4 regions of the Streptomyces rapamycinicus NRRL 5491 genome follow, and region 1 is predicted to be linked to each of the others. Evidence: riboswitches for the same ligand, from Rfam matches in the RefSeq annotation. Region 1 holds a riboswitch; each other region holds the start of a gene.
What was found. A riboswitch is a leader RNA that binds a small molecule or an ion and turns the genes downstream of it on or off. The one in region 1 is predicted to bind cobalamin.
Positions count from the first base shown of each region.

Region 2: linked by a shared signal. The riboswitch ahead of metE (5-methyltetrahydropteroyltriglutamate--homocysteine S-methyltransferase) and the one ahead of LIV37_RS37530 (cobalamin biosynthesis protein) in region 1 are both predicted to bind cobalamin.
Region 3: linked by a shared signal. The riboswitch ahead of LIV37_RS03980 ((2Fe-2S) ferredoxin domain-containing protein) and the one ahead of LIV37_RS37530 (cobalamin biosynthesis protein) in region 1 are both predicted to bind cobalamin.
Region 4: linked by a shared signal. The riboswitch ahead of LIV37_RS18000 (ribonucleoside-diphosphate reductase subunit alpha) and the one ahead of LIV37_RS37530 (cobalamin biosynthesis protein) in region 1 are both predicted to bind cobalamin.

Region 1 covers NZ_CP085193.1:8,920,794-8,922,983, forward strand. The annotation lists gene LIV37_RS37525 (cobyric acid synthase) at 1-123, opposite strand, end outside; gene LIV37_RS37530 (cobalamin biosynthesis protein) at 120-1,103, opposite strand; cobalamin riboswitch at 1,259-1,476, opposite strand; gene LIV37_RS37535 (hypothetical protein) at 1,645-1,896, opposite strand; gene LIV37_RS37540 (inorganic phosphate transporter) at 1,910-2,190, opposite strand, start outside.
Region 2 covers NZ_CP085193.1:10,376,607-10,378,796, reverse strand. The annotation lists partial or broken gene LIV37_RS43075 (helix-turn-helix domain-containing protein) at 39-266, shown strand; gene LIV37_RS43070 (hypothetical protein) at 389-598, shown strand; cobalamin riboswitch at 667-888, shown strand; gene metE (5-methyltetrahydropteroyltriglutamate--homocysteine S-methyltransferase) at 1,056-2,190, shown strand, end outside.
Region 3 covers NZ_CP085193.1:882,233-884,422, reverse strand. The annotation lists gene LIV37_RS03990 (glycoside hydrolase family 97 protein) at 1-500, opposite strand, end outside; gene LIV37_RS03985 (hypothetical protein) at 693-914, shown strand; cobalamin riboswitch at 930-1,107, shown strand; gene LIV37_RS03980 ((2Fe-2S) ferredoxin domain-containing protein) at 1,153-1,536, shown strand; gene LIV37_RS03975 (FAD-binding dehydrogenase) at 1,709-2,190, shown strand, end outside.
Region 4 covers NZ_CP085193.1:4,409,625-4,411,814, reverse strand. The annotation lists gene LIV37_RS18000 (ribonucleoside-diphosphate reductase subunit alpha) at 1-1,271, opposite strand, end outside; cobalamin riboswitch at 1,406-1,532, opposite strand; gene LIV37_RS17995 (GNAT family N-acetyltransferase) at 1,653-2,159, opposite strand.

The sequences.
Region 1 (2,190 bases):
CCACCGGCAGATCCCGGCCGTCACCACGCTCTTGCCCGCGTCGGAGGTCGTGCCCGCGACGAGCAGCCCCCCACCGCGCGCCCCGGAACCGTCCGTGCCGCCCTTACCGCGTATCCCACTCATCCGCCGCCCCTTCCCAAGGCCCGGGGCCGCCCCGTCATCGTCCTCAGGACCGGCCGGGCCACTATGGACAACCCGAGCGCCAGGACGCCGACGCGCCGCGACAGCCGTATCGCCCGCTCGATGTCGGCCGACTCCACCGGCCGCCCGCCGGAGTTGAGCACCGGCCGGTGCTCGACCCGGCCGCCGTACGCGAGGGTGCCGCCCAGCCGGACGCCGAGCGCACCCGCGAAGGACGCCTCCACGGGGCCCGCGTTGGGGCTCGGATGGCGCCGGCCGTCGCGCCGCCAGGCGCGCCACGCACCGCGCGGATCGGGGCCCGCGAGCGTCGCCAGGGCCGCCGTAAGGCGCGCACCGGGCCAGCCGGCCACATCGTCCAGCCGGGCCGCCGCCCAGCCGAACCGCCGGTAGCGCGGCGACTTGTGGCCCACCATGGCGTCCAGGGTGTTGACGGCGCGGAAACCTATGAGCCCCGGCACTCCGCCCACGGCGCCCCACACCAGCGCGCCCACGACCGCGTCGGAGGTGTTCTCGGCCACCGATTCGACGACCGCGCGGGCTATCTGCGGCCCGTCCAGCGCCTGCGGATCGCGGCCGCACAGATGCGGCAGCCGCTCCCGGGCGACCTCGAGGTCCCCGGCGGCCAGCGCCCCGCCGACGGCCCGTGCCTCACGGCCCAGGCTCGTGCCGCCCAGCACGGCCCAGGTGGCGGCGGCGGTCAGCGCGACCTCCGCGCCACGGCGGCCGTCAAGGCCCCGTACGGCGCGGCTCAGCAGCGCGGCACCGGCGGCCGCGCCGCCCGCGCACAACGCGGTGTGCAGGGCCCCGTAACCCCGGTGGTCGCGCCACAGCCGGCGCTCGGCGGCCGCGGCGGCGCGCCCGAACGCGGCCACCGGATGGCCGCGGCGCGGATCACCCGTGGCGAGGTCGCCGAGGAAGCCGAGGGCGGCGCCGCACGCGAACGAGGCGTGGTCGGCACGCATCCGTCAGGCCGCCGTCACGCCTCGGCGCGGCGATACGGGACCAGAGGGACCAGAGGGGCCAGTGGGGCCGGAAGAGCCGAATCGGACAGGGAGGGCTGGCGGCGTGGCGATGCCGGGCATGGCGGTATGTCCTCACTCAGGGTCCTCGCCCTGGTTCGACGTGACCGGCGGTGAGAGTCTCCTGGCTCCCGGATCCGCGGCCCTCCCGGTCTTCCAGCCCCGCGTACGCGACGAACCGTACGGACGAGCCGTGACCCCATACAGGCGATGGGAGGGTGCTCCCCGGTGACAGTGGCGGGACCGCGCCGGATTCTCACCGGCTTCCTCTCCTGCCGCCGTTTGGCTCGGGAAGTCCACCATGGGCCGCGAATGGCCGTCAACTCGCATATGACCCATGACGCCCGAGTGTGCCGAGCCCCACAGACCACCGCCCCTCACAGAACGGCCGCCGGACGGTCGGCGCTGGTCAGCGCCACCATCCGGCGGCCGGTGGGTCGTTCGGGGAAGCGGGGCCCTTATACGACGAAAGGAAGCGGGGTCCTCAGGCGACGATCAGATAGATGCCGTACGCCACGACCCCGGCGCACACCGCGAAGCAGGCGTACGCGCCGGTGCGGGCGAGCGGGGAGGCGCCCATGGCGCCCCCGGGCACGGCGGCGGCCGTACCGCCCTGCTCCGGCGCCGTCTTACGGGAGGTGCCGACGATGCCCAGGGTGAAGACGCCCACCATGGCGACCGTCACCGCGAGGCTGATGCCGAAGACCTGGCCGAGTGCCGCCCAGTCGATGCTCATGTTTCCTGGCTCCTTAGCGGGTGGTGCTGCTCGCGACGGCGGGGGTGGGGGGCTGCTCGGGCGTGCTCTCCGGGGTGGTGTCCCCGGGGGCGGCGCTCGACGCACCGGCGGGCGGCGGGGCCACGGACCGCAGGGCGGCCGTGACGGCGCCCACCGGCTCCTGGGTGCCGACCTCGTTGACGTTGGTGTGGTCCACGGGCTTGCGGCGCGACAGCATCCAGATCGCCCCGCAGGCCAGGACGGCGAGCACGGCCACCGCCGTGATTCCCGCGTTCCCCTGGTCGGCCAGGAGCG
Region 2 (2,190 bases), 1.5 Mb from region 1:
GTCGCGTACACCGACCGCGAGAGCGGCGCGGCCTGGTCGGCACCGAACTGCCGGTGGCCGCCATCGCCCGCCGCGTCGGCTACGACGACCCCGCCTACTTCAGCAGGCTGTTCGCCCGCCGCGTGGGCACCGCACCGGTCCGCTTCCGCGAACAGCAGTGCCGCTCGGTCCCCGGCGGTTTCACCAACCGCGTCCCCGACCCGGCCCGCCCGCCGACCATCCCGCCCTGCGCCCCGGCGGACGACGCGCGGCTCGGCGGCGGATGATGTGACAGCGGGTGACGTGTTACCCCATTGGGGGGACGTTGGGCCGCGATCCGCCCGACAAAGGGGCACCATGCATGCGAAGCCGGTCATTTCCGGCCGCTCATCCCCAGCAAGGAGTTCCCATGCGTATGCGGACCGCCCTGTCCACGCTCGCTCTCACCGCCGCGTCCCTCGCCGTCGGCGCGACCGGTGCCGTCGCGGAGGACACTCCCGATGTCACCGTCAACAACACCAGCAGCACGACCTTCCCCGGCGTATGCGCCAGCAACCAGTTCTCCTTCGTCACCGTCCCGGTCAACCTGGTGGGCGAGTCGGACTCCGGAGCGTGCTGACCCCCTGCTCCACGCGCCCGTGAGGAGCGGAACCCCCGGCCGACACGGCCGGGGGTTTCCCATGCCGTAGGCTGGCCGGTGCAGCTGGTTCGCCCCGTCCGCCAGGCGGGAGGCGTCGCAAGAGGGAACCCGGTGGAAATCCGGGACTGCCCCGCAGCGGTGAGCGGGAACGACCGCCGTCATACGCACTGGGTCCGGTGAGAAGGACCTGGGAAGCGACGGCCAGTAGGTGTCCTCCTGAGGAGGACGCGCCCGTGAGTCCGAAGACCTGCCATCTGCCCGCGTACGGACCACCCGTGCGCGGACATCCCGGTGACCTCGAGGGCGGGTCGGCGAACAGGTACCAGGTGGACGACCGCGCGCCTGCCGCGCGAGGTCGTGGCGTCCGGTCCGTCACCCTTCGCGCTCTCCTCCCGTCGCCGGGACCTCAGGGATTCATCTCGCGAAGGAGATCTCCGTGACCACCAAGTCCGCAGCCGCGGCGGCACGGGCCACCGTGTACGGCTACCCCCGCCAGGGCCCGAACCGGGAACTGAAGAAGGCGATCGAGGGCTACTGGAAGGGCCGCGTCACCGGCGACGCGCTGAGGGCCACCGCCGCCGAACTGCGCCGCGCCAACTGGCGGCAACTGGCCGGGGCGGGCATCGACGAGGTCCCCACCGGCGACTTCTCGTACTACGACCATGTGCTGGACACCACCGTCATGGTCGGCGCCATCCCCGGCCGCCACCGGGACGCGGTCGCCGCCGACCCGCTCGACGGGTACTTCGCGATGGCGCGGGGCACCCAGGACGTGGCGCCGCTGGAAATGACCAAGTGGTTCGACACCAACTACCACTATCTGGTCCCCGAACTCGGTCCGGACACGGTGTTCGCGGCCGACTCCGCCAAGCAGGTCGCGGAGCTCAAGGAGGCCATCGCCCTCGGGCTGACCGCGCGACCGGTCCTCGTCGGCCCCGTCACGTACCTCCTGCTCGCCAAGCCCGCGCCCGGCGCGCCCGCCGGCTTCGAGCCGCTCACCCTGCTGGACCGGCTGCTTCCGGTGTACGCCGAGGTCATGGCCGACCTGCGGGCGGCCGGTGCCGAATGGGTGCAGCTCGACGAGCCCGCCCTGGTCCAGGACCGCACCCCCGCCGAGCGACACGCGGCCGGGCGCGCCTACCGCGACCTGGGCGCCCTCACCGACCGCCCGAAGCTGCTGGTCGCCTCGTACTTCGACCGTCTCGGCGAGGCGCTGCCGGTGCTGGCCAAGGCCCCGGTCGAGGGGCTGGCGCTGGACTTCACGGAGGCCGCCGCGGCGAACCTGGACGCGCTGGCCGCCGTCGGCGGGCTGCCCCGCAAGCGGCTGGTCGCCGGTGTCGTCAACGGCCGCAACATCTGGGTCAACGACCTGGAGAAGTCCCTGGCCACGCTCGGCACCCTGCTGGGCCTGGCGGACCGGGTCGACGTGGCCGCCTCCTGCTCGCTGCTGCACGTCCCGCTCGACGCGACGGCCGAGCGGGACGTCGAACCGCAGATCCTGCGCTGGCTGGCCTTCGCCCGGCAGAAGACCGCGGAGATCGTCACCCTCGCCAGGGGCCTGGCCCGCGGCA
Region 3 (2,190 bases), 8.0 Mb from region 1:
GGGGGCAGGGTGAAGGCCGAGGTCTCGCCGAGGACATCGCCGCTGCCGGAGGGCAGGTCGTAGCGATAGGCGACCCCGTCGTCCGAGACCCGCACCACGAGGTCCAGCCGGGCGTTCCCGCCGCCGCGGAACCGGAAGCGGGTCTCGGTCATCCGTGCCGTGCGCGAGCGCTGCTTGCCGACCGTCGACCGGTAGCGCTCCACGACGGTGCGGTCGTGGCGTCCCAGATAGCGCAGCCCGTGCGACAGATCCGCCCGCTCGGTGACGATGCCCACGGGCGAGGGCTCGATCACCGTACGTCCGCCCCGGGACACCTGGAGCGCCAGCGCTCCCGAGGCGCCGTCGAGCCGCAGTTGGGCGAGGGGACCGGAGTGGGGCGAGGGGCCGCGCACGGTCCAGGCGGAGTCCTTCGCCTGTGCGGGCCCGGTGACGAAGAGCGTCATGGCCAGGACGCCGCAGAGCAGAAATGCCACTGCGGAGCGTCGGTAAGATCTCGGCATCGTTGCCTCCCGAGGCGGATACGTTACCGAGTCATCCGATAACTGGGGAGGGGGCGGGCGATATTACGCCCCGTCAAGGGTCGTGGGCGCGTGAGAGATCGGATCTATAGCTTGGCTGCTTCCGGAGACGCCACCAGGGGTAGAGGGTCGGCTGACGGACCCGCGCACGGTCCGGATGAGGAGGCGCACACGATGAGCGGCACGGCTCGGCCCGGCGACCCGGACCCGGGGACGGCGGACCGGGAGGCGGTGGACCCGGAGACCGCGGACCGGGAGGCGGCGGACCCGGCGCCCGCCGAGCCCGAGGGCGGGGACCCCGCCTGCTGGCTGGAGCGGGTCTGCGCCGACTGCGGCGCGATCCAGGACACCGCCCACTTCGCTCGCTGTGCGCGCTGCGGAGCCCCGAGGGAGTGAGCGGGGCGCCCGGGATGCGATGATGCCGGGCGACAAGGGCGACGGCGGAACGAGGAAGCCGGTGAGAATCCGGCGCGGTACCGCCACTGTGATCGGCGAGCGGATCCCGGACAGGCCACTGCCCGCATGCGCGGGTGGGAAGGCCGGGACGAGCATCGACCCGAGAGCCAGGAGACTCACGCGGTCGCCTCCTCGATCGACACCGGGGCGGACTTCCCCGGAGGAGGGGTGGTGCGGCGTGCCCGTAGGGCCGGCCGATCCGCTGCCGTGCCGGGTGACCGTGTGCCGGGACTGCTGTTGCGGCAGTCCCAAGGTGACCGGCGTCGACCACGCCGCGCAGCTCGCGCGGCTCGGTGCGGAGGCGCCCGTACGCGTCTCCGAGTGTCTGGACGTCTGCGACCAGGCCAATGTGATCGTGGTGCAGCCGTCGGCCGCCGGACGGGCCGCCGGGGGCCGGCCGGTCTGGCTCGGCCTGGTCAACGACCCGGACGCGACGGAGGACATCGTGGCCTGGGTCCGGGCGGGCGGCCCCGGGGTGGTGCCGCTGCCCGACATCCTCGATCTGTACGCCTTCTCGCCGCGGGGGAGTGCCTCGGCCGAGCCGTCACCGGGCGGTCGCTGAACGCCCGAAGTCCCCTGCCACGTAGGGGAGTTGCTCCTGTGAGCAGAACTCTGGCGGCCTCGCACCCCGTGGGCTACCGTCGGTAACACGTTGTCGGCCGGTAACACGATTCCGTCGCGGCGGCCCCCTCCGTATCTCCCGCACCCTCCGAACCCCTCCCGGAAGGCAGCTCATGGAGAACTCCACAGAGAATTCCGCGTCGCCCGCCGGGATCAGCGGGATCAGCCGCCGCCGCGCCCTGACGGCGGCGGGCGGTGTGCTCGCCGGTGCCGCGCTCGCCCAGGCGGCGGTTCCGGCCTTCGCCGCCTCCGGGGCGTCCTCGGACGCGGACGCCATCGTGGTCGGCCACGGGCTCGCCGGGCTGGTGGCCACGGCGGAACTGGCCGCCGCGGGGCGCAAGGTGCTCCTCCTCGACCAGGAGCCCGAGAGCAACCTCGGCGGCCAGGCGTTCTGGTCCTTCGGCGGCCTGTTCTTCGTCGACTCCGAGGAACAGCGGCTGATGGGGATCAAGGACTCCCCCGAACTGGCCTGGCAGGACTGGCTCGGCACGGCCGGCTTCGACCGCGGTGTCACCGACCCCGGCGGCCAGGACCACTGGGCCCACAAGTGGGCGGAGGCGTATGTGGACTTCGCCTCCGGGGAGAAGCGGTCCTG
Region 4 (2,190 bases), 4.5 Mb from region 1:
GTGCGGTTGGCGGCGTCCTTGAACGTCATCCAGCCGTTGCCGGTCTGCGCGAGGGTGCGCATCATCCGGGCGTACAGCTGGCGCGCCGGGACCTGCTTGACGGCCTTCCCCTCGGCCTCGGCCCGGCGGTACGCGGCGTCGAACTCCTCGCCCCACAGGTCCACCAGATCGGGCGCGTCGGCCGGGGAGAACAGCGACCAGTCGGCGTCCGCCTCGACCCGGCGCATGAACTCGTCAGGGATCCAGTGGGCGATGTTGAGGTTGTGGGTGCGGCGGGCGTCCTCGCCGGTGTTGTCCCGCAGCTCCAGGAACTCCTCGAGGTCCGCGTGCCAGGTCTCCAGGTAGACACAGGCCGCGCCCTTGCGCCGGCCACCCTGGTTGACGGCTGCCACCGAGGCGTCGAGCGTGCGCAGGAACGGCACGATGCCGTTGGAGTGCCCGTTGGTGCCCCGGATAAGAGAACCGCGCGCCCGGATGCGGGAGTAGGACAGGCCGATGCCGCCCGCGTGCTTCGACAGCCGCGCCACCTGGTGGTAGCGGTTGTAGATCGAGTCCAGCTCGTCCAGCGGGGAGTCCAGCAGATAGCAGGACGACATCTGCGGATGCCGGGTGCCGGAGTTGAACAGCGTGGGGGAGCTGGGCAGATACGACAGCGTGCTGGTCAGCCGGTAGAGCTCGGCGACGTCGTCCAGCGCCCGCTCCGAGTGGTCCTCGGCGAGCCCGCAGGCCACGCGCAGCAGGAAGTGCTGCGGGGTTTCGATCACCTGACGGGTGATGGGGTGGCGGAGCAGATAGCGGCTGTAGAGGGTGCGCAGCCCGAAGTAGCCGAAGCGGTTGTCGGCGCCGTCGGCCAGCGCCCGCTCCACCAGCGCGTCCAGCCGCTCGGCGTGGGTGGCGGCGAACTCCGCGGTGGAGTCGGCGAGCAGGCCCTCGCGGTGGCCCACCCGGACGGAGGCCGAGAAGGAGACCGCGCCCTGCCCGGCCGCCTCCTCCGTGATGGTCAGCGCCAGCAGCCGCGCCGCGAGCCGCGAGTACTCCGGCTCCTCGGCGATCAGCCCGGCCGCCGCCTCGGTCGCGAGCGCACGCAACTCCGCCTCGTCCGAGCCGGGATGACGGCCGCGCAGGGCGGCGGCCGCGACCTTGCCGGGGTCGGTGGCGGGAAGGTCGGCGGTGAGTCCGGTAAGAGTCCGTAGCAGGGCGGTCCCGGGCGCGTCGTCCGCTGCCTGAGAAGCCGCCTGCGCTGAAACCGGATCGGCGGGCGCGATGGTCACTGGGGTGCTCTCCCTCGCTCGGCCGGGCCGCGAGGGTGGTGCGATGGGCGCGTACGGACATGCCGTTGCCGCACTCCTCGTACGTCAGGCACACCACGCAGCGTCCATCGGCCCAACCCTCGAGGCCGGGGGACGTGTTCACAGGGCCGTCGGCAGGTGCTCGGACTCACGGGCACGCCGAATTGAGCGCACACGTACACCGTTGCGGGACAGTTCCGGATTCCCACCGGATTCCCCTGCGGCGACAGCGAGGACGAGCATACATCTTGTGTTGGCCGACGCACGCACCCCCATATCTTGTGTCGGAGCTGCGGAGTTTCGCATGAATGTGCTAATGCGTTCCGAAGGTGGCCCGCGACCTGGGGCGTGCGGCGCGGGGTGTCAAAGCTCCACGGTGAAGGCCCATAGGGTGAAGTCCGTCCCCGGCAGGGGCGCCCAGTCGCGCTCGGGGGCACGGGTGAAGCCCAGCCGCTCGTACAGGCGGTGGGCGGCGGTCATCGAGTGCTGGCTGCTGATCACTATTCGCCGCAGACCCAGTGCGCGGGCCCGGTCCAGACAGGCTCGCACGAGCGCCTCGGCGGCGCCGCGTCGGCGCGACTCGGGGCGGACGACCAGCATCCGGAACTCGCCCTCGCCGGGTCGGGCCAGCTCCGCGTACGCCCCGCCATGCACGGCGAACGCCACGGCGCCCAGCACCTCGTCGCTCGTCGTGTCCGCCGCGACCAGCACTTCGGACTCGGCGGCCCGGCGGCGGGCGTCGCGCAGGGTGGCGAGATAAGGATCACTGTCCCCGAAGTCCAGGAGCCCGTCCCCCAGATACACCTGTGCGGTGAGCTCTCCGATTCCGTCCAGCTCCTCGTCCCGCGCGCGCCTGATCGTGATGTCCATGCCCGTAGTCTGCCGCAGGCCACTGACAGCC